DNA from 4 places in the Ensifer sp. Root954 genome. Region 2 is predicted to be linked to each of the others. Evidence: predicted binding sites of a transcription regulator. Region 2 holds the regulator's gene; each other region holds the start of a gene.
The links. The regulator PhoB, encoded in region 2, activates phosphate uptake and scavenging genes when phosphate is short. The targets are predictions, from matches to a motif close to TGTCATNNANCTGTCAT.
Positions count from the first base shown of each region.

Region 1: a site for PhoB is predicted at 1,691-1,707, ahead of ASE71_RS13465 (alkaline phosphatase D family protein). Genes of this name have one in related genera too.
Region 3: a site for PhoB is predicted at 1,536-1,552, ahead of ASE71_RS33600 (DUF47 domain-containing protein). Genes of this name have one in related genera too.
Region 4: a site for PhoB is predicted at 3,017-3,033, ahead of ASE71_RS12860 (DUF1868 domain-containing protein). Genes of this name have one in related genera too.

Region 1 is NZ_LMJM01000022.1:297,665-303,176, reverse strand. It holds gene ASE71_RS13465 (alkaline phosphatase D family protein) at 60-1,625, opposite strand; gene ASE71_RS13460 (amidase) at 1,889-3,199, shown strand; gene ASE71_RS36415 (hypothetical protein) at 3,688-3,849, opposite strand; gene ASE71_RS13450 (hypothetical protein) at 4,091-4,594, shown strand; gene ASE71_RS13445 (PspA/IM30 family protein) at 4,755-5,512, shown strand, end outside.
Region 2 is NZ_LMJM01000052.1:213,461-218,972, reverse strand. It holds gene pstA (phosphate ABC transporter permease PstA) at 1-892, shown strand, start outside; gene pstB (phosphate ABC transporter ATP-binding protein PstB) at 906-1,721, shown strand; gene phoU (phosphate signaling complex protein PhoU) at 1,772-2,485, shown strand; gene phoB (phosphate regulon transcriptional regulator PhoB) at 2,688-3,371, shown strand; gene ASE71_RS31580 (GcrA family cell cycle regulator) at 3,442-3,963, opposite strand; gene ASE71_RS31575 (aspartate aminotransferase family protein) at 4,385-5,512, shown strand, end outside.
Region 3 is NZ_LMJM01000052.1:619,061-624,572, reverse strand. It holds gene ASE71_RS33610 (molybdopterin-synthase adenylyltransferase MoeB) at 1-220, opposite strand, end outside; gene recF (DNA replication/repair protein RecF) at 248-1,372, opposite strand; gene ASE71_RS33600 (DUF47 domain-containing protein) at 1,576-2,220, shown strand; gene ASE71_RS33595 (inorganic phosphate transporter) at 2,220-3,224, shown strand; gene ASE71_RS33590 (serine hydrolase) at 3,274-4,662, opposite strand; gene ASE71_RS33585 (LysR family transcriptional regulator) at 4,803-5,512, opposite strand, start outside.
Region 4 is NZ_LMJM01000022.1:179,734-185,245, forward strand. It holds gene ASE71_RS12840 (LysE family translocator) at 1-4, opposite strand, end outside; gene hisC (histidinol-phosphate transaminase) at 87-1,142, opposite strand; gene ASE71_RS12850 (polyprenyl synthetase family protein) at 1,147-2,061, opposite strand; gene mtgA (monofunctional biosynthetic peptidoglycan transglycosylase) at 2,207-2,980, shown strand; gene ASE71_RS12860 (DUF1868 domain-containing protein) at 3,083-3,817, shown strand; gene ASE71_RS12865 (glutathione S-transferase family protein) at 3,814-4,461, shown strand; gene rpmF (50S ribosomal protein L32) at 4,607-4,792, shown strand; gene ASE71_RS12875 (hypothetical protein) at 4,950-5,351, shown strand; gene phaR (polyhydroxyalkanoate synthesis repressor PhaR) at 5,446-5,512, opposite strand, start outside.

The sequences.
Region 1 (5,512 bases), on a different contig from region 2:
GCACTCGTCAGGGGTCTCACGAACGCCGTTTGCAAAGCTGTTGGCCGCGACCGAATTCCTCATGCAATTGCGGCCGGATCGAGCGTCACGCGCCAGAGTTCCTGGTCCTGCCGGTCCATCAGCCGCACCGTCATCTGCTGCGTCTGGCCGTTGATATCGACGATGCCGAAAAACTGCAGACCAGCCGATGGCGGCAGGTTCTGGTCGATGCCGCCGCCGGATGCCTTGATGAAGCGAACCTCCGGCCCGAAGGTCATGTCGAGCTCCTTCGGCCCATAGGTGCCGGAATGCAGTGGACCGGACACGAACTCCCAGAACGGCGTGAAATCCTTGAATGCGCCGCGCCCCGGATCGTAGTGATGCGCGGCGGTGTAGTGCACGTCCGCCGTCAGCCAGACGAGGTTGTCGATGCCGTTGTCGCGGACGAAGCGCAGGAGATCGGCAAATTCGCGTTCGCGCCCCGCGGGCGGACCGTTGTCGCCATTGGCGATCGCGTCCGAACCGCGCCGGTTGGTGTAATCGTCCCAGACGACGAGACCGATCGGCATGTCGCAGGCGATCACCTTCCAGGTGGCCCGCGAGGCAGCAAGTTCGCGCTTAAGCCAGTCGACCTGCCGCCAGCCGAACAGGGCGCCGCCGCCGTCTTCTCCCTGGTTGGCGCCGCGATAGGATCTGAGGTCAACGAAGAACACGTCGAGCAACGGACCATAGCCGATCTTGCGGAAGATGCGGCCGGGCTGCGTTGCCGGCATGCGGATCGGCGTCATCTCGTTGAACGCCCGCGCCGCCCGCTCCGCATAGACGGCAACATCCTTTTCCGGATAGCGCGCGTCGTCGCGCAGGTCGGTCGAGGCCGACCAGTTGTTCAGCACCTCGTGGTCGTCCCATTGATAGAAAGTGGGGCACACGGCGTTGAGTTGCCGCACATGCTCGTCGAGCAGATTGTATTTCCATTGCCCGCGATATTCTTCCAGCGTCCGCGCCACGTCGCGCTTCTCATGCGTCACCACGCGGTTCTTCCAGACACCGCCATCACGTAGCGCTATCTCGTCAGGGATCGGGTTATCGGCATAGATCGTGTCACCGGAATGAATGAAGAAGTCCGGCTCGTGCTGGCGCATGGTCGAATAGGTCTTCATGCCGACATCATCAATGCCCCAGCCCTGCCCGGCCGTGTCGCCGGACCAGACGAAGCGGATCGAGCGCTTGCGCAAGGGGGCGGTGCGAAACCGGCCGGTGACCGGCGCGGAGACGCGGTTGACGTCGTAGAGATCCGTGGCGGTGAAGCGGTAGAAGATATCCTGGTCCGGCAGCAGCCCGTCGAGCGAACATTTGATCGCGCAATCCGTCTGCGGCGTCGCCGTCAGATCGGAAAGGCGAAGGGGGTTGGAGAAGCTCTCGGTGGTCGAGTATTCGACCGACACCTTCGACGGGCGATCCACCCGTGTCCAGATCATGCCGGAGGACGTATCGACATCGCCCGATTGCACGCCGTGAATGAATTCCGGCCGGCCGTAGCCGCGTGCATAAAAGGGTGTCGCAAGACCGGATGAGGCCACGAAGCCCGCGGCACCGGCGGAAAGCAGGAAAGAACGCCTCGAAAGCGTCTTGAGGATATCGGCCAAACAGACCTCCGATTCGGCAGCGCCACCGCGCGTGCCGGACCTTTGGTCATCTGGGTGTCAGCGACGTAACAGGCGCATGAAACTATTTGAACGGTTTGGCGACAGTTCGGTGAAGGCCGGAGCTGGCCGCGGCGACAATGGGACGATGGCAAACGCTGCCAATGCTGTTATCAAAGGCGATCAGCGTTGGCCTTGGTGAATCCGGGCAACGAACCCGCCTCCTGCCCCCGTTCGGTGGCCACAGAAATCGACAGGTGATCATCGTGTCCCATGCCGCCAACGTCTCCGTCCGCGACCGCCTGGAACAGATCCTGAGCCGGCTCAACAATCGTCGGCACGAGCAAAAGGCTTTTGTCCGGCTCTACGAAGAGCGCGCGCGGAGCGAGGCAGACGCGGCCGACCGCCGCCGGCAGGCGGGGGACGGCCTTGGGCCGCTCGACGGCAAGATCGTTTCAATCAAGGACCTGTTGGATATCGCCGGCGAACCGACGCTTGCCGGCTCCATCATCCGCCGCGACGCGCCGCCGGCCCAAAAAGACGCGCTCGTTGTCCAGCGGCTGCGGGCTGCCGGTGCAGTCATTATCGGCAAGACGCATATGACCGAATTCGCGTTTACGGCCATCGGCCTCAATCCGCACTACCCGGTACCCGGCAACGCCACCGACGAAAGCCTGATCCCCGGCGGTTCATCCTCGGGCGCTGGCGTGTCGACAGCAGAAGGCACCTGTGACATTGCCATCGGTTCAGATACCGGTGGCTCGATCCGCATCCCCGCGGCGCTGAACGGCATCGTCGGCTTCAAGCCGACGGCGAACCGCATCCCGCTCGATGGCGCCTTTCCGCTCTCGCCGGTTCTGGATTCGCTCGGACCGCTCGCCCGGACCGTGGCCGATTGTGCAGCGACCGATGCTGTGATGGCCGGCGAGCAGCCAAGGCCGCTTGTCGCCCGTCCTGTCGCAGATCTTCGTATCGGCATCCCACGTGGCAGGCTGTTTGAAGACCTCTCCCCCGAAGTCGCCGACGCCTTTGCGGCAAGCCTCGACCGACTGGCCAAAGCGGGTGCCAAGATCGTCGACTGCACCATCGATGACTTGATCGAGAAGCTCGGCGAAGCGACGCGGATCGGCTCGGTTGCGGGCCTGGAGGCAAGCCGTATCCACGCCGGATGGCTGGGTGATGCGGCCGCCCCAGTCGACGAAAGGGTCAAGTTCTCGCTTCGCCGCCGCCTTTTGGTGCCCGACGCGGCGATCTCGGCCCTGCTGCAAACCCGGCATGCGCTCGCCGCCGCCATGGACGAGCGGCTCTCGCCCTACGATCTCATCGCACTGCCGACGACGCCGATTGCGGCCGTGTCCATCGCAAGCGTCGACATCGACGCGGCGGAATACGACCGCGTCGAGAGCCTGCTGCTGCGCAACTGCCAGGTCGCCAACCAGTTCGATCTCACCGCTATCACCCTGCCGATGCCGGGCCTTGTGCGGCCGGCCGGACTGATGCTGGTTGGGAGAAACGGAACCGATGCGACCGTACTGGCGTCAGCCCTTTCAGCCCAGGCGCTGCTTCAGGAAGCTTGAACGGCGCGCCCGATGGTCATCGAATGAAACACCAGCCTGCAAGCAGGCCGGTTCGGCAGTCGTCGTCGAAGGACATCAAGCGGGCATGGATCCCGTTGAAATCGGAACTCCGCAACGCCTTGTTCTCTACGGCCAATCGCTCGCGCCTTGATGCGCCAAACATGCCGAGCGATGTGCGCGCCGATTTTGCGACAGCGATATGCGATGAAGCAGACTTGATCTGCGACGCGCTTTAGCGTGAGCGCTTCGAGGCCCGAAGGATCAGCCAGACCGGTACGCCGATAATCAGCAGCGCTATGACCGTATGCCAGATAGAAAATGTCATGCTTGTGCGTCTCCCCTAGCGCAAGCGATACGTGGCCGCGAATTCTCCCGACATCCGCCGCATCGCCGATTGGAACCCGGTCAGAACAGGACATCCCTGATTCGATTCGCAACCGATGGTGGATTACGTTCGAAAAATAGTTCGTGGAGGAGACGCGCTCCGCTCAATGCATCGTTTCGCCGGAGATCTCGTCACGGAGGATGCGGAAGGCATCTTCAAGCGCGGCGACCAAGACATCGGTCAGTTCGTCGCCGTCATTGTTCGCGAGATAGAGGGCAACCATCCTGTCGGATGGGTCGCGGTAATGCTCGATATCGTTTGACATATCATTGTCCTTCATTCGCCGTGTCACATCCCGGCCATTGAGGTGACTATAGGCGAAGGGACTTGCGTAAAGCTGGATGCATGACATCAGGCGAAGGGCACAGCACGCAGCGTCGCGTTATTCTCCATGCGCTCCCTAACGGGGTCGACGGACAAAGGATAGAGGATAGCGACCTATTTCGCTCGCGCCGGGCGCACGAGCACGCTAGAGCATGTCGCCGACGAACGACGCGGGAATGAGCATGTCGAAGAAAACCAAGAGCGACGAAACCGCGGACGTGCAGCGCCTGAAACTCGATTTTCCCGACATCCACGCGGATCTGATCGCCGGGCGCATCCCGTCACTGCGCAAGGCGCTTATCGCGGCAGGGCTTAAGGACGAGCGCACGCGCCTCGACAAGCTCAAGAATTCCTGGACCAAGGCAAGCCCCACCGAGCGTGAAACGTTCCTCAAGTGGCTGAGCAGCAATGGCGGCCCGGACGGGCTTGCCCCACACGCTCATATCGATCCGCCGCTCGCAGCGCCCCCCGCGATTGCCAGCGGTCGCTACCTGCTCTCCGAAACGATCGCCGAAATCCGCACGATCATGAATCGCCGCCGGATGCGGGCGAACGACATCATGGCCGAGATGGGATTTGCCGGCGACGACCTGTCCCTCACCCGCGCCCTGTCCAAGGGCGCAAGCCTGCGGCTCTCGGTGATTGCCGCGCTGGAAACCTGGTTGCGCAACAACGCGGCGGAGTGAACCCGCCGGACAATCGTCCGCTTTCAACGCGCCCCTCTTCCGCCCGCTGCAACCCGCATTGCCGGCGCGCGACCGTTGAGTGCGTTCAGCAGAAGAATATTGCAACTTAAACCTGAGCCAATCCTTGAAAGCACGAAAGTGGTACTTTATGTTATTGCTCATGGCTCAGAGCAACCACACGTCGATCTTGTACTACGATCTCGCGCCGGACGCGGAGGCCAGACGCGCGCTGGAAGAAACCTTCGTTGCCTACGCCGACATGCTGGCGATGCTCGATGAACTCGCCGGCGAAAAGGCGGGCGCCAATCTCGTAACGTTGCATGAACTTGCCTACGAAACGGTCCGGGAGCGCACCGGGCTTCCGGCGCGCATGGTCACGCTTGGACTGCGTGACTTCGCGGCAAACCGCGGACAGCAGGCCAATGCCGAAAGGCTGCCGCTGGACGACAAGCTTTTCGCAATCAAGGGACCGTCGGATCTGACCGTCGCCACCGTGCGTGGTCGCGTCGCGATCCCATACGACGTCGCCGGCTATTCGCCGGGCACTCTGAATATCTTCGCCGCCCAGCTCGTTGCACAGAAAGGCGGCTATCAGATCCACATTGGCGTCACCACGCATTCCGACCGAACGGAGAAGAAAATGATGACGAATGAAGGCATCCTATCCCGTATGGGCCGCTTGATCGCCGGTCTCGCCAATGCCGCCGTCGACAAGGCGGAAGGCAGCAACAAGATCGTGATCGTCGAACAGGCACTCCGCGAAATCGACGCAGCGGCTGAAGAGGCCCGGAGCGATATCGGCCAGGCACGCGCCGAGGAGTATCGCATCCTCAGCCGCCGCGACGAAATCGGCGCCGATCTCGAAAAGCTCGACGAAAAGATCAGCACCGCCATCTCTGCCGCCCGGGAAGACCTTGC
Region 2 (5,512 bases):
GATCATCGGCAAGACGGTTCCTGTCACGCTGCTGGCCGAGGCCAACATCGACTCCGCCTTCAAGGGCCAGATCGATCTCTCGGTCGATGAGGGCAAGCGCAAGGTCAAGGACCAGCAGGTGACCTGGATGAACGAGCTGGCGAGCGCCGGCATCCTGAAGAAGAGCTTCAACACCGGCATCTTCACCTTCGGCGCCTCCAGTCGTCCCGAAGCGGCAGGCGTCGGCGTCGCTGCCCTCGGCTCGCTCTACATGATGCTGATCGTGCTGGTGCTGTCGCTTCCGATCGGCGTCGCCGCCTCGATCTACCTCGAGGAGTTTGCGCCGAAGAACCGGCTGACCGACCTGATCGAGGTCAACATCAACAACCTCGCGGCCGTTCCGTCGATCGTCTACGGCCTCCTGGGTCTCGCCGTCTTCATCAACTTCGCCGGCATGCCGCGCTCGGCAGCCGTCGTCGGCGGCTTCGTGCTGACGTTGATGACCCTGCCGACGATCATCATCGCCACCCGTGCGGCGTTGAAGGCGGTCCCGCCGTCGATCCGCTCGGCGGCCCTCGGTCTCGGTGCGTCGAAGATGCAGACCATCTTCCACCACGTGCTGCCGCTGGCGATGCCGGGCATCCTGACCGGCACCATCATCGGTCTTGCCCACGCGCTTGGTGAAACCGCGCCGCTGCTCCTGATCGGCATGGTCGCCTTCGTCGTCGATTTTCCCGGTTCGCCGATGGAACCGTCGACGGCACTGCCGGTGCAGATCTACATGTGGGCCAATGAGGCGGAGCGCGCCTTCGTCGAGCGCACCTCCGGCGCAATCATCATTCTTCTCATCTTCCTGGTCGTCATGAACCTTGGAGCCATTCTGTTGCGACGTCGCTTTGAGCGCCGCTGGTAGTGAGGTAATTACTATGAACATCATGTCAGAAGCAGCAGTCGAGAAGGCTCTGGATCAGAAAATGAACACCGTGCCCTACAAGATGATCGGCAAGGATGTGTCGGTCTATTACGGCGAGAAGCGTGCGCTTTTCGACGTCAACCTCAACATCCGCGAGAACACGGTCACGGCGCTGATCGGTCCTTCGGGTTGCGGCAAGTCGACCTTCCTGCGCACGCTGAACCGCATGAACGACACGATCGAGAACTGCCGCGTCACCGGCAAGATCACGCTCGACGAGGACGACATCTACGACCCGACGATCGACGTCGTCGAGCTTCGCGCCCGCGTCGGCATGGTCTTCCAGAAGCCGAACCCGTTCCCGAAGTCGATCTACGACAACGTCGCCTACGGCCCGCGGATTCACGGCCTTGCCCGCACCAAGGCCGACTTTGACGAAGTGGTCGAGACCAGCCTGCAGAAGGCCGGTCTGTGGAACGAGGTAAAGGATCGTCTGCAGGAGCCCGGCACCGGCCTTTCCGGTGGTCAGCAGCAGCGCCTCTGCATCGCGCGTGCCGTCGCCGTCAGCCCGGAAGTCATCCTCATGGACGAGCCGTGCTCGGCTCTCGATCCGATCGCGACCGCCAAGGTCGAAGAGCTCATCCACGAGCTGCGCACGAACTTCACGATCGTCATCGTGACCCACTCGATGCAGCAGGCCGCCCGCGTTTCGCAGCGCACCGCCATGTTCCACCTCGGCAATCTCGTCGAGGAGAACGACACCGACAAGATGTTCACCAATCCGGATGACCAGCGCACCCAGGATTACATCATGGGCCGCTTCGGCTGAGGCCGCATAAGGCTGCAACAGTAACTGCAAAGCGCCCGTAAGGATCGACGATCATGTCCATGCATATCATGTCCGCCTATGACGAAGAACTGAAGTACCTGACGCGCCGCATCTCGGAGATGGGCGGCCTCGCCGAACAGATGGTCGCCGAGTCCGTTCGCGCGCTGGTCAACTCCGACCTGGCTCTCGCACAGAAGGTGATCTCGGACGACACCGTCCTCGACGACGCCGAGCGCCAGATCGGTGAGAAGGCGATCGTCACGATCGCCAAGCGTCAGCCGGTCGCCGCCGACCTGCGTGAGATCATGGGGTCGATCCGCATCGCCTCCGATCTGGAACGCGTCGGCGACCTCGGCAAGAACACCGCCAAGCGCGTGATCGCGGTCGCCGGCTCCGGCATTCCGCGCAAGCTCGCCCGTGGCCTCGAGCATCTGGCAGAGCTCGCTCTCGTCCAGCTCAAGGAAGTGCTCGACGTCTACGCCTCGCGCTCGCCGGAAAAGGCCAACAGCATCCGCGAGCGTGACGAGGAGATCGACGCGATCTACACCTCGCTGTTCCGCGAGCTCTTGACCTACATGATGGAAGATCCGCGCAACATCACGCCCTGCACGCATCTTCTGTTCTGCGCCAAGAACATCGAGCGCATCGGCGACCACGCGACCAATATCGCTGAGACGATCTATTACATGGCGACGGGTGCTCAGCCGGAAGGCGAGCGTCCGAAGGATGACACCACGTCGACGCTGGGCTCGGTCAACGACTGAGCGCCAAGCGCGCCGTAAGCATGCATGCCCTTTGAAATCTGATCCGGTCGCGGCTTCGGTCGCGGCCCCGAATTCCTGTATCTGAAGCATGTGGTTTTCGCCCCGCCTTTGAAAACGGCGGATGTGCTCCAGATTTAGAGTGTCTGAGCGCCGGCCGGGCCGATGAGCCCAAAGGCCGCCCGCGGTAAGGAGACGTTACCTGATGTTGCCAAAAATCGCCGTAGTCGAAGACGAAGAGGCGCTGAGCGTTCTGCTGCGTTACAATCTGGAAGCCGAGGGCTTCGACGTCGATACGATCCTGCGGGGCGACGAGGCGGAGATCCGGCTTCAGGAGCGGCTGCCCGACCTGCTTATCCTCGACTGGATGCTGCCCGGTGTTTCCGGCATTGAACTTTGCCGTCGGCTGCGCCAGCGTCCGGAGACCGAACGTCTGCCGATCATCATGCTGACGGCGCGCGGCGAGGAAAGCGAGCGCGTCCGGGGTCTGGCGACCGGTGCCGACGACTACGTGGTCAAGCCCTTCTCGACGCCGGAGCTGATGGCGCGTGTCAAGGCGATGCTGCGCCGGGCAAAGCCCGAGGTGCTCTCGACGCTGCTTCGCTGCGGCGACATCGAACTCGACCGCGAGACCCACCGCGTTCATCGCCGCAGCCGCGAAGTGCGCCTCGGCCCGACCGAGTTCCGTCTTCTGGAGTTCCTCATGTCCTCGCCGGGCCGCGTCTTCTCTCGCTCGCAGCTTCTGGATGGCGTCTGGGGTCATGACATCTATGTCGACGAGCGCACCGTCGACGTGCATGTCGGTCGTCTGCGCAAGGCTCTGAACTTCTCGAACATGCCCGACGTCATCCGCACCGTTCGCGGCGCCGGCTATTCGCTCGAAAGCTGAGCGGTCTGAAAGTCGCCAACAAAAAAAAGGGGCCGATCGGCCCCTTCCTTTATCAATGCGGTCCAGCTTCTTAGCGGGCCCTGCGGCGCTCCCCCGACGGCTGGTAGGCCAGCCGCGCATGGAAGGTGCAGTAAGGCGAGGCTTCCGGGGAATCGTTGCCGCAGAAGTGAAACTCTTCCTTCAGCGGGTCGCCGATCGGCCACTTGCAGGTGCGCTCGGTGAGCTGGGTCAGCTCGAGGCGGCGCGACATCGGCACGACAACGTCGGTGCGGGTGCTGAAATCCTGCTCGGCAACGAGATCGACTTCGATTTCTTCCTTCAGAACGACAGCGCCGGCCGCGCGTGCAACCGGGCGGGTCGAAACGCGCGAAGCGTAGTTCGGCGCGCGCGGTGCCGAAGTCGGGCGCTTCGGACGGGCCGCCGTCGTGGTGCTGCCACCGGCCTTGGCGCGACCTGGCAGGCTCAGGCGGTGAACCTTGCCGATGACAGCGTTACGGCTGACGCCGCCGAGCTGTGCCGCGATCTGGCTTGCGCTCAGGCCCTCGGACCAAAGCTTCTTCAGTTTCTCCACCCGCTCGTCAGTCCAGTTCATTTCTGCACTCTCCGTTCTCAGCGTTGGGGATGGCAGAATCCCTCACCGCACCCCGGCTAAACCCCGGGGTTGCAAACGCGATAACTCTTTTGGTGACTAGGTCCGCCGCATGCGTCTAGTAATTGAATGTTAACGTACTGACCGCTGGACTCTGTGGCAAGAGTCCCGGGAATCAGGCCGAATCGATTTCGTAGTTTTCCCCAACTTGCTCGGCCAGCGTTGCATTTTTGCAAGCCCTCCCGGACGATTTTTCTGCTGCCAGGAATCGACCCTTCATGTTGCGCTGCAAGGCTTGGTTTTGTTGACATTGCAGCGCGAAATGGGAATAGTGCCTGCGCCGCCGAAAGGCGGCATTTTTGATTTTTATCGGCCCGCGTGAGGCGCGGGATCGATGTCGATCTGGAGTGAAGGAGAGCCTCGCATGACTGCAACCACGCCGCTTTACGATACCTACATGCGCGCGCCGTTGCGTTTCGAGCGAGGAGAGGGCGCCTGGCTGATCGCTGAAGACGGCACGCGTTATCTCGATTTCGGTGCCGGCGTTGCCGTGAACTCGCTCGGCCACGCGCACCCGCACCTGGTCGAAGCGCTGAAGGCGCAGGCCGACAAGGTCTGGCACCTGTCCAACCTTTATGAAATTGCGGGCCAGGAAAGCCTCGGCCGCCGGCTGACGGCGGTGACCTTTGCCGACAAGGTCTTCTTCACCAATTCGGGCGCGGAAGCGCTGGAATGCGCCATCAAGACGGCACGGCGTTACCACTTCTCCAAGGGCCACCCGGAGAAGTTCCACGTCATCACCTTCGAAGGCGCCTTCCACGGCCGCACGATCGCGACGATCGCCGCCGGTGGTCAGCAGAAATACATCGAAGGTTTCGGGCCGAAGGCGCCGGGCTTCTACCAGGTTCCGTTCGGCGACATCGCCGCGGTCAAGAATGCGATCACCGAGGAAACCGCAGCGATCCTGATCGAGCCGATCCAGGGCGAGGGCGGCATCCGTCCGGCGACCAAGGAGTTCATGCAGGAACTGCGCGCGCTCTGCGACGAGTTCGGCCTGCTCTTGATCCTCGACGAGGTCCAGACCGGCGTCGGCCGTACCGGCAAGCTGTTTGCCTATGAATGGGCGGATATCCGTCCGGATATCATGGCGGTCGCCAAGGGTATCGGCGGTGGCTTCCCGTTCGGCGCCTGCCTCGCGACTGAGGAAGCCGCATCTGGTATGGTGGCGGGCACGCATGGCTCCACATATGGCGGCAACCCGCTGGCCATGGCCGTCGGCAACGCCGTGCTCGACGTCGTTCTGGCCGACGGATTCCTGACGCATGTGCGCGATGTCGCGCTGGTCTTCCGCCAGGGCCTTGCGTCGCTCAAGGACCGCTTCCCTGATGTCATCGAGGACATCCGCGGCGACGGTTTGATGCTGGGCATCAAGGTGAAGGGCCCTTCGGCCGATCTGCTGAAGGAAATCCGCGCCGAAAAGCTCCTGGCCGTGCCGGCGGGCGAAAATGTGCTGCGTCTGCTGCCGCCGCTGACCGTGACGGCGGAAGAGGCG
Region 3 (5,512 bases), 410 kb from region 2:
GGTTGGAAAGCGCGACCGCATCGTCGTCGACGATGCCGATCCGGCCGATGCCGGCGGCGGCAAGATAGACGAGCACTGGAGCGCCGAGCCCGCCGGCCCCGATCACCAGAACACGGGCCGCCTTCAGCCTTTGTTGCCCGGCACCCCCGATCTCCGGCAGCACGATATGGCGGGCGTAGCGGGTGATCTCCGATTGGTCGAGCTTGTTCTCACCGGTCATGGCAAAATCCTCCTCGGTGACCTCTGCTTATCCCGTAACACTGCCGTGCGAAACCGTCAGAAAGCGGCCGCGTTCGCCCAGCGCCTCGAACATCGCTTGGTCCGTCCCGGTCATGAAGGCCTGGCCGCCAAGGCCGTCGACGAGATCGAACAGAGCGGCGCGCCGGTTGACGTCGAGATGGGCGGCGATCTCGTCGAGCAGCAGGATCGGCGCGTGGCCGGTCATGTCGCCGACGAGGCGCGCATGCGCCAGCACCAGGCCGACGAGCAGCGCCTTCTGCTCCCCGGTCGAGCAGCGTGCAGCCTCCATGTCCTTCTCGCGGTGACGCACGAGCAGGTCGCTCCGGTGCGGCCCGTCGAGCGTGCGCCCCGCCGCGGCGTCGCGCGGACGCCCATCACGCAGCATCGTCAGATATTGTTCTTCCAGATCAAAGGCCGGACGATGGCCCTCGTCGTCGAGAAAGCCCGACAATGCCAGGCGTGCCGAGGGAAAGACGTTTTCATCGACAGTGCGCTCGACCAGCGCCGTCAACAGACCGAGCATTTCCTGCCGCGCCAGCGCCATGGAGACGCCGAGACCAGCCATTTCCTTTTCGATCGCCGTCAGCCAGGAAGGGTCCGGGCGGAATTCACCGAGCAGCCGGTTGCGGCTGCGCATCGCCCGGTCGAATTCGCTGGCGCGACGGCCGTGCTCCGGATCGAGCGACAGTACAAGACGATCGAGGAAACGCCGCCGGTCGGCCGAAGGCCCGGTAAAGAGCCCATCCATCGATGGCGTCAGCCAGAGGACGCGCAGGTGATCGGTCAGTTCGTCGACGGTCGCTGCCGGTGTTCCATTCAGCCGCAGCCGCCGGGATTGCCCTTCCGTGACGCCGGCAGTCCCGGTGCCGATCTCGACGGTTCCCTCCATGCCCTCGACTTCCGCAAAGACCGAGAACCCGTCGCCGGCACCGACCCGGGTCACGTCCGCATAGGCTGCGCGCCTGAGGCCGCGGCCGGGCGAAAGGAAAGAGACCGCTTCCATGAGGTTGGTCTTGCCGGCGCCGTTCTCCCCCGTCAGCACCACATGGCGCTGATCGAGCTCAAGCGAGAGGGCCGCATAGTTGCGGAACTCCGTAAGCTTCAGGCGGTTGAGAAAGACCTTGTTTGGCATCGGCAGTCCGGATTCGACGTTGGGCGCAGCTAGGACGAAAGCGCCTGCCAAGGCAAGGCGAAATGGGACGCGTCGCCATATCGTGCAAGATAGGCCGATATCGACAGGGGAAAGGCGACAAACCCCTTTGATTCGGTGCTTTTCATAAAGGACCTAGTGAAATATGACAGCCGCATGACAATCCACAGATGGATATACGTGTGATGCTGGCCTGGTTCCGCAAACTTCTTCCCCGCGAGGATCGCTTCTTCGACCTCTTCGCAAAACATTCGCGCACCGTCGTCGGTGCTGCCGATGCGCTCGACAAGGTTCTCGCTGGCGGCGACGATCTGGAAAAACACTGCGACCGGATCGTCGCGCTCGAGGATGAGGCGGACCACATCACCGCCGAGGTGCTGCTGGCCGTGCGCCGGTCCTTTATCACGCCCTTCGACCGCGGCGACATCAAGGATCTGATCCAGTCGATGGATGATGCCATCGACATGATGCACAAGACCGTCAAGACGATCCGCCTTTACGAACAGAAGAGCTTCGATCCCGGCATGCGCGAAATGGGCACCACGGTCGTCAAGGCCGCGCACCTGATCGCCGAGGCCATTCCGCTGCTCGATAGGATCGGCGCCAATCACGACCGCCTGATCGCGATCGCCGAAGAGGTCACCCGCATCGAGGGCCGTTCCGACGAACTGCACGAACAGGGCCTCAAGGACCTGTTCCGCCGCCACGGCGCCAGCAATCCGATGGCCTACATCATCGGCAGCGAGATCTATGGCGAGCTCGAAAAGGTCGTCGACCGCTTCGAGGACGTCGCCAATGAAATCAGCGGCATCGTGATCGAGAACGTCTGATGGATGCGACGCTCGCCTTTCCGTTGCTCGTCGGGCTGATCGGCATCGCGCTGTTCTTCGACTTCCTGAACGGTCTGCACGACGCCGCCAACTCGATCGCGACGATCGTCTCGACACGGGTGCTCCGGCCGCAATATGCCGTCATGTGGGCGGCCTTCTTCAACTTCATCGCCTTCCTGTTCTTCGGCCTGCACGTGGCCGAGACGCTGGGCAAGGGCATCATCGATCCCGGCATCGTCACGCCGCTGGTGATTTTCTCGGCGCTGATCGGCGCGATCGTCTGGAACATCGTCACCTGGCTCTTCGGCATCCCGTCGAGTTCGTCGCACGCGCTGATCGGCGGCCTCGTCGGCGCCGGTCTTGCGAGCACCGGTTTCAGTTCGATCGTCTGGACCGGCCTTTTGAAGACCGTGGGCGCCATCTTCATGTCGCCGGCGATCGGCTTTTTCCTGGCGCTCATGCTGGTGCTGATCGTTTCGTGGATCTTCGTGCGCCAGACGCCCTTTGCCGTCGACCGCACCTTCCGCGTCATGCAGTTCGTCTCGGCCTCGCTCTATTCGCTCGGCCATGGCGGCAACGACGCGCAGAAGACCATGGGCATCATCGCGGTGCTGCTCTACTCGCAAGGCTATCTCGGCTCGGAGTTCTATGTGCCGTTCTGGGTGGTGATCACCTGCCAGGCGGCGATCGCGCTCGGCACGCTGTTCGGCGGTTGGCGCATCGTCCACACCATGGGCTCGAAGATTACCAGGCTCAATCCGATGCAGGGCTTCTGCGCCGAGACCGGCGGAGCGATCACGCTCTTTGCCGCCACCTGGCTCGGCATCCCGGTCTCGACGACGCACACCATCACCGGAGCGATCATCGGCGTTGGTGCTGCGCGTCGCGTTTCGGCCGTGCGCTGGGGGCTTGCCGGCAATATCGTCATTGCCTGGTTCATCACCATGCCCGCCGCAGCGGCGATTTCGGCGCTCGCCTACTTCACCATCGATCTGCTGTTCTGATCGATCAGGAAATCGTCTCCCGCCCTCATAAGCAGGCGGGAGGCGCCCGTCATTTCGAGACCCGAGGCGCAGGGCTGCTCTGCCCACCCTGGTGCAAGGTCAGGCTTTCGGCACGGTCGCCTTTGAGCGTGAAGCTGATCTGGGCATCGATGAGCTTCGTAAAGAAGCGGTGCTCGGCCTCCGGAAGGATTCCGAGCCGGTCCTGCCCGGTCGCCTGGGCAAACAGACTATCGCCATCCCGAAAGATCGTGAGTTCGAAGTCGGGCGCCAGCCTGTAGGTGCCGACATAGGCATCATAGCGCGCCGGGTCGATCACTATGGCAGTGCGCTTGACGATCGGCGGCGCAAGCGGCGCGTTGCGATTGAGCAGATGGCGGCCGATGTCGTCGACGCCGACGTCGGTCGACGCATTCGACAGGGCGACCACGCCGACACCCGTCGACGGACGGTAGCCGACGAAGGATCTATAGCCGCCGGTTCCCCCATTGTGCCAGATGAACTGCTCGTCGCCCTTGCCCGAGACGACCCAGCCGAGCGCCTGCTGGTCGCCATCGCCGTTGCCGAGCGGTTGTCGGATCGACAGCAGCGTGCTGAAGGCGGGAGCGAGCGGCGATGCCGTCTTTCCCATGGCCGCCTCAAGGAAAAGCAGGAGATCGTCCACGGTCGAGCGCAGGGCGCCTGCACCCTGCAGCGCGTCGAGATCCCAATCGCTCACCGGCTCCATGGCCGCATCGTGGCCCGTTGCCCGGCGTTCGGCCCAGTCGGGCTGCTGCGTGATCGCCGTGTCCTTCATGCCGAGGGGAACGGCAATACGGCTGACGACGAGGTCTTCATAGGAGACCCCGGCCTTCAAGGCGATCGCGTGGCCGAGAAGCCCGGCGCCGAGATTGGAGTATTCATGCTCGACGCCGGGGCGGCGCTGCGGCTTGTGACTGGAGAGGAAAGCATAGAGCTTCGCCGCGTCGTAGCCGGCATAGGGATTGCTCATGTCGGCCGGCACCAGATTGCTGGGCAATCGCGGCAGGCCGGACATGTGCGTTGCGAGGTCGCCGAGCGTGATCGGCGTCTGCTTGTCCTCGGGCATGATCACGCTCTCGGGAAGAAGCGTGGCGACGGGTGTGCCAAGGCTGAGTGCGCCTTTCTCCATCGCATCGGCCAGCAGCAGCGCGGTAAAGACCTTGGTGACCGAGCCGATCTCGAACACGGTCTGCCCGTCGACGGGGCGCGGGTCGCCTTTGGCCGGATGGCCGTGCGCGATGATGCGCCGGCCATTGGCATCGATGATACCGACGACGATGCCGATCGACTGCTGCTGCTTGTCGATCCGGTCGGCCAGGATCTCCTGAATTTCTGCGTCGGTGGGAGCGGGAAGCGGACTTGCGTGAGCGTTGGTGCCAAGCGCCATGAGGACGATCCAGTTCAGAAAGCGGTTCCGCATGAAAGATAGGAATCCAATTTTCGGTTGTCAGGGGATGCGCTGATGATGCCAGCCGGTTTCGGTCAAGCCTTGGTCAAGACTTGATCGGCGATCGGCGCGATACCGTCGCCCGCAACGATTGTGCCGGGATTGCGGAGCCGTCACGGATCCCAATAGGGCGGATCGCCGAAGGCTTCCTTCAGGTGCTGGGCGATGGCTCTGAGCTTGGTGGAGGCGCGCCGGCCCTCTGGATGCGCCATGTAGATGAACTCCGGCTCCGGGCTGAGCCCGACGTCGATCTCGTTCAGTTGCCCCTCGCGCACGGCCGGACCGGCGATGAAGGCGGGCAACAGCGCGATGCCGAGCCCGGCGACGGCGGCATCGTGCAACATGTCGCCATTGTTCATGCCAAGCGCCAGGCGCGCCCGTACGACTGTCGCACCGCCAGGTCCTTCGAAGCGCCAGTCGGCAGCACCCCGGTTGGTGTAGAAGATGCCGCGATGGCCCTCGAGTTCGGCGAGCGACGCGGGCGTGCCGTGCCGGTCGAGATAGTCGGGCGCGGCGACCAGCAGGCGCCGGCTTCTCGCAAGTTTCCACACGACCAGCCGCGAGTCGGCGATCGCGCCATGGCGCACGATCGCGTCGTAGCCTTCGGAGGCGGCATCGACCCGTCGGTCGTCGAGGTCAAGCGTCAGCTCGATCTCCGGGTGTTGGGCCAGGAACGGATAGAGCGCCGGGCCGAGATGCCTTCGGCCGAAGCTGACGGGGGCCGCGATCCGAAGCGGTCCCGTCAGCAGCCCGCGGCGTTCGGCAAGATCGCTGGCGGCCGCCTGCACTTCGCTGACAATCCGGATGGCGCGCTCGCGAAACG
Region 4 (5,512 bases), on a different contig from region 2:
ACATGTAAGACAAGCTCCGGCTCGGTCGCCGGAGGCTAGATCAGTCCATCGCTTGTTTGAAACGGCGAAAATGTCACCGAGACAACTTAGAGGATCTCGTCTAGCGCCTCGATCAGGCGCGCGCATTCGGCATCGGTGCCGATGGTGATGCGCAGGAAATCGGAGATGCGCGGCTTGGCGAAATGGCGCACCAGCACGGCGCGCTCGCGGAGCGCCTTCATCAGCGTTTCTCCGCGATGGCCGGGATGCCGTGCGAAAACGAAGTTTGCCGACGAAGGCAGCACCTCGAAGCCGCGCGCTGTCAGTTCGGCCGTGAGCCGGTCGCGCGACGCGATGATCTTGGCGCGAGTGTCCTCGAACCAGGCTTCATCCTCGATCGCGGCGATGGCGCCGGCCTGGGCCGGGCGGCCGAGCGGATAGGAGTTGAAGCTGTCCTTCACCCGCTCCAGCGCCTCGATCAGCGGGCGCTGGCCAATGGCGAAGCCGACGCGCAAGCCCGCAAGTGCGCGCGACTTGGAGAAGGTCTGGACCACCAAGAGGTTCTCGTATTTCGAAACCAGTTCTGCGGCCGACTGGCCGCCGAAATCGACATAGGCCTCGTCGATGACGACGGGCTGGTCCGGATGGCTTGCGACCAGCCGCTTGATGTCGGCGAGCGGCAAAGCGATGCCGGTCGGGGCATTCGGGTTCGGCAGGATGATCGCGCCGCAGGGTCGGTCGTAGTCGGCGAGATCGATCTCGAAGCGATCGCTGAGCGGGATCTCGACCGTGTCGATCTCGAAGAGCCGCGCATAGGTCGAATAGAAGCTGTAGGAGATATCCGGATAGAGCAGCGGCGCGTCGTGCTTCAGCAAGCCGGCGAAGATGTGCGCCAGCACCTCGTCCGAGCCGTTGCCGACGAAGACTTCTTCGGCGGTCACGCCATAGCGTACGGCGATGGCCTGGCGCAGCTTCAGCGCCAGCGGGTCCGGATAAAGGCGAAGATCGCTGCTCGCTGCCGCGGCGATCGCGTCGAGCACCTTCTCAGACGGACCGTAGGGGCATTCGTTGGTGTTGAGCTTCACCAGGTTGGCGATGCGCGGCTGTTCGCCAGGCACGTAGGGCTTCAGCTTGGAGACGATCGGCGACCAGTATTTGCTCATGGATCTAGCTCCTGCGATTGGCGATGAAACGGGCGGCTTCGACGAGAATGGCCGAGCGCGCTCCATAGGGCGCAAGCAGCGCTTCGGCTTCGACGACCAGTTGCTCCAGCCGGTCTTCCGCCCAGGTCTGGCCGTTGAGCGCGACCAGCGTGCCCTTGCCACGGGCGGCGTCCTTGCCGGTTGCCTTGCCCATGGTCTCCGCATCCGCGGTAAGGTCGAGCAGGTCGTCGGCAAGCTGGAAGGCAAGGCCGATCTTTTCGCCGAAGGCGCGAAGCCGCGCGCGGTCCTCCTTCGCGGCGCCGGCGACGATGGCGCCAGCCTCGCAGGCAAATCGGATCAGGGCACCTGTCTTCATCGCCTGCAGCGTGACGATCCCGGCCTCGTCCGGTGGCGACTTTTCCGCGGCCAGGTCGAGCGCCTGTCCGCCGGCCATGCCGCCGTGGCCGGCGGCGCGTCCGAGCGCCAGGACCAGCTCCACCTTCTGCGCATCCGAAAGCGCTGTTTCGGGTGCTGCGATGATGTCGAAGGCAAAGGTCAGCAGGCTGTCGCCGGCAAGAATCGCCGTCGCCTCGTCGAAGGCCCTGTGCACGGTCGGCTGGCCGCGGCGCATGTCGTCGTCGTCCATCGCCGGCAGGTCGTCATGGACCAGCGAATAGCAATGCACGCATTCGAGTGCCGCGCCGACGCGCAAGGCCGCATCGCGATTGCCGCCGAGCAGATCGGCGCATTCGATCACCAGGAAGGGGCGCAGACGCTTGCCGCCGTTCAGCACGCCGTGGCGCATGGCCGCGAGCAGGTTTGCCGGCCGGGCGATTTCGTCGGCTTCCGTCGTCTGGCCGAGCAGACGTTCCAGCAGACCCTCGACGGTGCGGGCATTGGTGGCGAGGCGACGGGTAAAAGGCGATGTGTCCTGGCTCATGCGCGCTCTTTGACATGGGCGAAGAGGGCTTTCAACGGGGATTCGTGTCGCAGCCGCGCGCTTTCCCTGGGACAGCCTTCTCCGCGCCTTGCCTTTTGCCAGAAAGCCCGTTCAACTCTGCCTGCGCATGCACTAAGAGAAGCGGATGGACAGCGAGGTGAACAGTCAGGCCGCGAACGTCGTTCCGGAAGCGCGCGAGGAGGGCGAATTGCCTTCCAGTCGCTGGTCTTCGCTTCGCCGGACGTTGCGCACGCGTCGCCGCCAGATCCTCCTGGCTGTTCTGGGCTTTCTCGTCCTTCCTTACGCGCTGATCGTTCTCTACCTGGTGGAGTTCATCCATCCCGTCTCGACGCTCATGCTGCGCGATCTCGTGCTGCTGCGCGGCTACGATCGGCAATGGGTCGAGTTCGATGATATCGCCCCGGTTCTGGTGCAGTCGGTGATGATGTCGGAGGACGGGCAGTTTTGCGCGCATGACGGCGTCGACTGGGGCCAGATGCGGGGCGTGGTCGAGGATGCGCTCGAAGGGGAATCGACCCGCGGCGCGAGCACCATTCCGATGCAGACGGTCAAGAACCTCTATCTCTGGAACGGTCGCTCCTTCCTGCGCAAGGGCATGGAACTGCCGCTGGCGGTCGCCGCCGACTTCGTGTGGAGCAAGCGGCGGATGATGGAGATCTATCTGAACATCGCCGAATGGGGCGACGGGATCTATGGTATCGAGGCGGCCGCCCGCCATCATTTCGGGGTTTCGGCGTCGAAGCTCTCGCGCCGGCAGGCGGCGCTGCTTGCGGTGTCGCTGCCCAATCCGAAGGAGCGCAACGCCGGAAAACCAGGCCGCGGTCTCAAGCGTCTGGCGAACCTGATCGAGCGCCGCGCCAGCCGCTCCGGCGGTTACATCACCTGCCTTTATAATTAGGATCAGACCTTTTCATTGGATGGGCTCGTCGGGCGATGTCATGCTCGCGTTGTAGAGTTCTGCCATCTGGGCCTCTCTCCCTTCGAAAGGCCCGATTGCTCCATGACCTTGATTTCCCCCTCGCTTCTCGCCCTTGGCCGCAGCGCCAACGATGCCCCGCCGAGACATCTCGGAACGCGCTACAACACCGAAGGCCAGTTCCTTTCGGAACCGGGCAACACGGTTGTGTCTCACGTTGCCGCCGGATCGCCGTCCGAGGCCGCCGTGCTTGCGGTGCGCGACCGGGTGATGGCGATGCCCGAGGCGGGGCAGTTCGCCTTTACCCACCCGTCCAGCCTGCACATGACGATCTTCCAGGGCATCATCGAACACCGCCGGAAGCTCCCTTACTGGCCGGCCGACATGCCGCTCGATACGCCGATCGAGGTGATGACGGCGCACTATTGCGAACGGCTTGCGCATTTTGCGCCGCTGGAGCAGTTCCGCGCCCGCGTGACCGAGATCACGCCGACGGGCCTTGCGCTCGAAGGCGACGGTGCCGCCGACCGCGCCTGTCTCAAGGCCTGGCGCGACGCTTTCGCGGAAGCCTTCGGCTATCGCCATCCGGATCATGACGACTACCAATTCCACATCACCTATGCTTACCCCGTCGACTGGCTCGACGATGCGGCGCTGCCGCGCTGGCAGGCGATGCTGGACGAGCAGCTCGCTTTTCTGCGCGAGCAGGCGCCGGTGATCGCGCTCGATCCGCCGGCCTTCTGCTCGTTCGAGGACATGAACCATTTCGAGGAACTGATCGTTTTCTCGGAGAGACCAGCAATCAAGGAACAGAAATGACCGGACTTACACTCTATGTCGGCAACAAGAACTATTCGTCCTGGTCGATGCGGCCATGGATCGCGATGACGGCAGTCGGCATCGATTTCTCGGACGTGGTCATTCCGTTCGATTTCGCCGCCGGCAATCCGGAGATCCGGGCGATCTCGCCGACCGGAAAGGTGCCGCTGCTGCGCCACGGGGACCTGCTTATCTGGGAATCGCTGGCGATCATCGAATATGTCGCCGAACTCTTTCCCGACGCCGGGCTGTGGCCGGCCGACCCTCAGGCGCGCGCCCGGGCGCGCAGCTATTCGATGGAGATGCTGTCCGGTTTTCGCGCTCTGCGTGGTGCCTGCCCGATGAACATCCGTCGGCCAAAGCAGGCGCTGGACGTTGGCGCGGACGTCCGCGCGGACGTGGCACGTATCGAGCAGATCTGGACGGAGGCGCTTGCGCGTTCCGGTGGCCCGTTCCTCTTCGGGTCCTTCAGCGCGGCCGATGCGATGTACGCGCCTGTGGTTAACCGCTTCGACGTCTACGATCTCGTTGCGGATCGAGAAACGCTCGGCTACATGAACCGCGTGAAGGCACATCCGGCGTTCCTGAAATGGGAGGAGGCCGCCCGCGCAGAGCCGTGGGTCGTCGCCGAAGACGAGGTCTGAAAAGGTCGAGTCGAAAAATTGCCCGTGGGGACTGGTCAAACGGCAGTTGTCCATGTATAAGCGCGCCAAATTTCCGTGATTAACATCTGTTTTACACGGCCATTTCGGCTGCTGAACAGTGTTTGCCCGATAAGTGGAGAATGAAATGGCTGTACCTAAAAGAAAAACGAGCCCGTCCAAGCGTGGCATGCGCCGTTCGGCTGACGCTCTGAAGACCCCGACCTACGTCGAAGACAAGAACTCCGGCGAACTGCGTCGCCCGCACCACATCGACCTGAAGACCGGCATGTACCGTGGCCGTCAGGTTCTGACCCCGAAGGAAAGCGCATAAGCGTTTCCGTTCGCGGGTTAGGTTCAAAGGGCTGGCTCTGCCGGCCCTTTTGTTTTGCATCTGACATGATCTTGCTTGGACGCCGTGGTATCGCTGGCGCCTTGCGTGACGACGCCGCATATACATGGTCCACCATAAACGCGGTCAAGGAGTTCTGATGCTTGCTGCCATACCGCTGCTGATCCTACCTTTTGCAATCTACAATCTCGCGATGATCGGAATGTTCGGCGGCCTCGCCGGCCTGAACGCCGACATGGTGTCGCTCTCCATGCTATCAGGCGCGACCTGGACGATGCGCTTCGGCGACCTTCTGATCGTCGGCGCCCTGCTGCTGCTCTTCGTCGAATTGCTGAAAGCGACGCGCACGAGCAGCCGCGCACTGATGGATCATCTGCTCTCGATGATCCTGTTCATCGTCTTTTTGATCGAATTTCTGCTGCTCGCACCGGCGGCAACGCAGCTCTTCTTCATCCTGACGACCATCAGCTTCATCGATGTTATCGCCGGCTTTGCCGTGTCGATGCGCTCGGCCGGCCGGGACGTGTCGATCGGCCTCTAGGTCCAGATGGTTCGGGGCGACGCCGCCCCGATTTCCGCGATCTCTGTTCAGGTGAGGTGAAGGCAGGAACCGTATTCCTGCCTGGTGGTCCTGCTTAGCCGAGATTGTCGAGCTTGGTCTGGAGCGCGCGAAGCTGCTCCTTCAGCTCGTCGATATCCTTG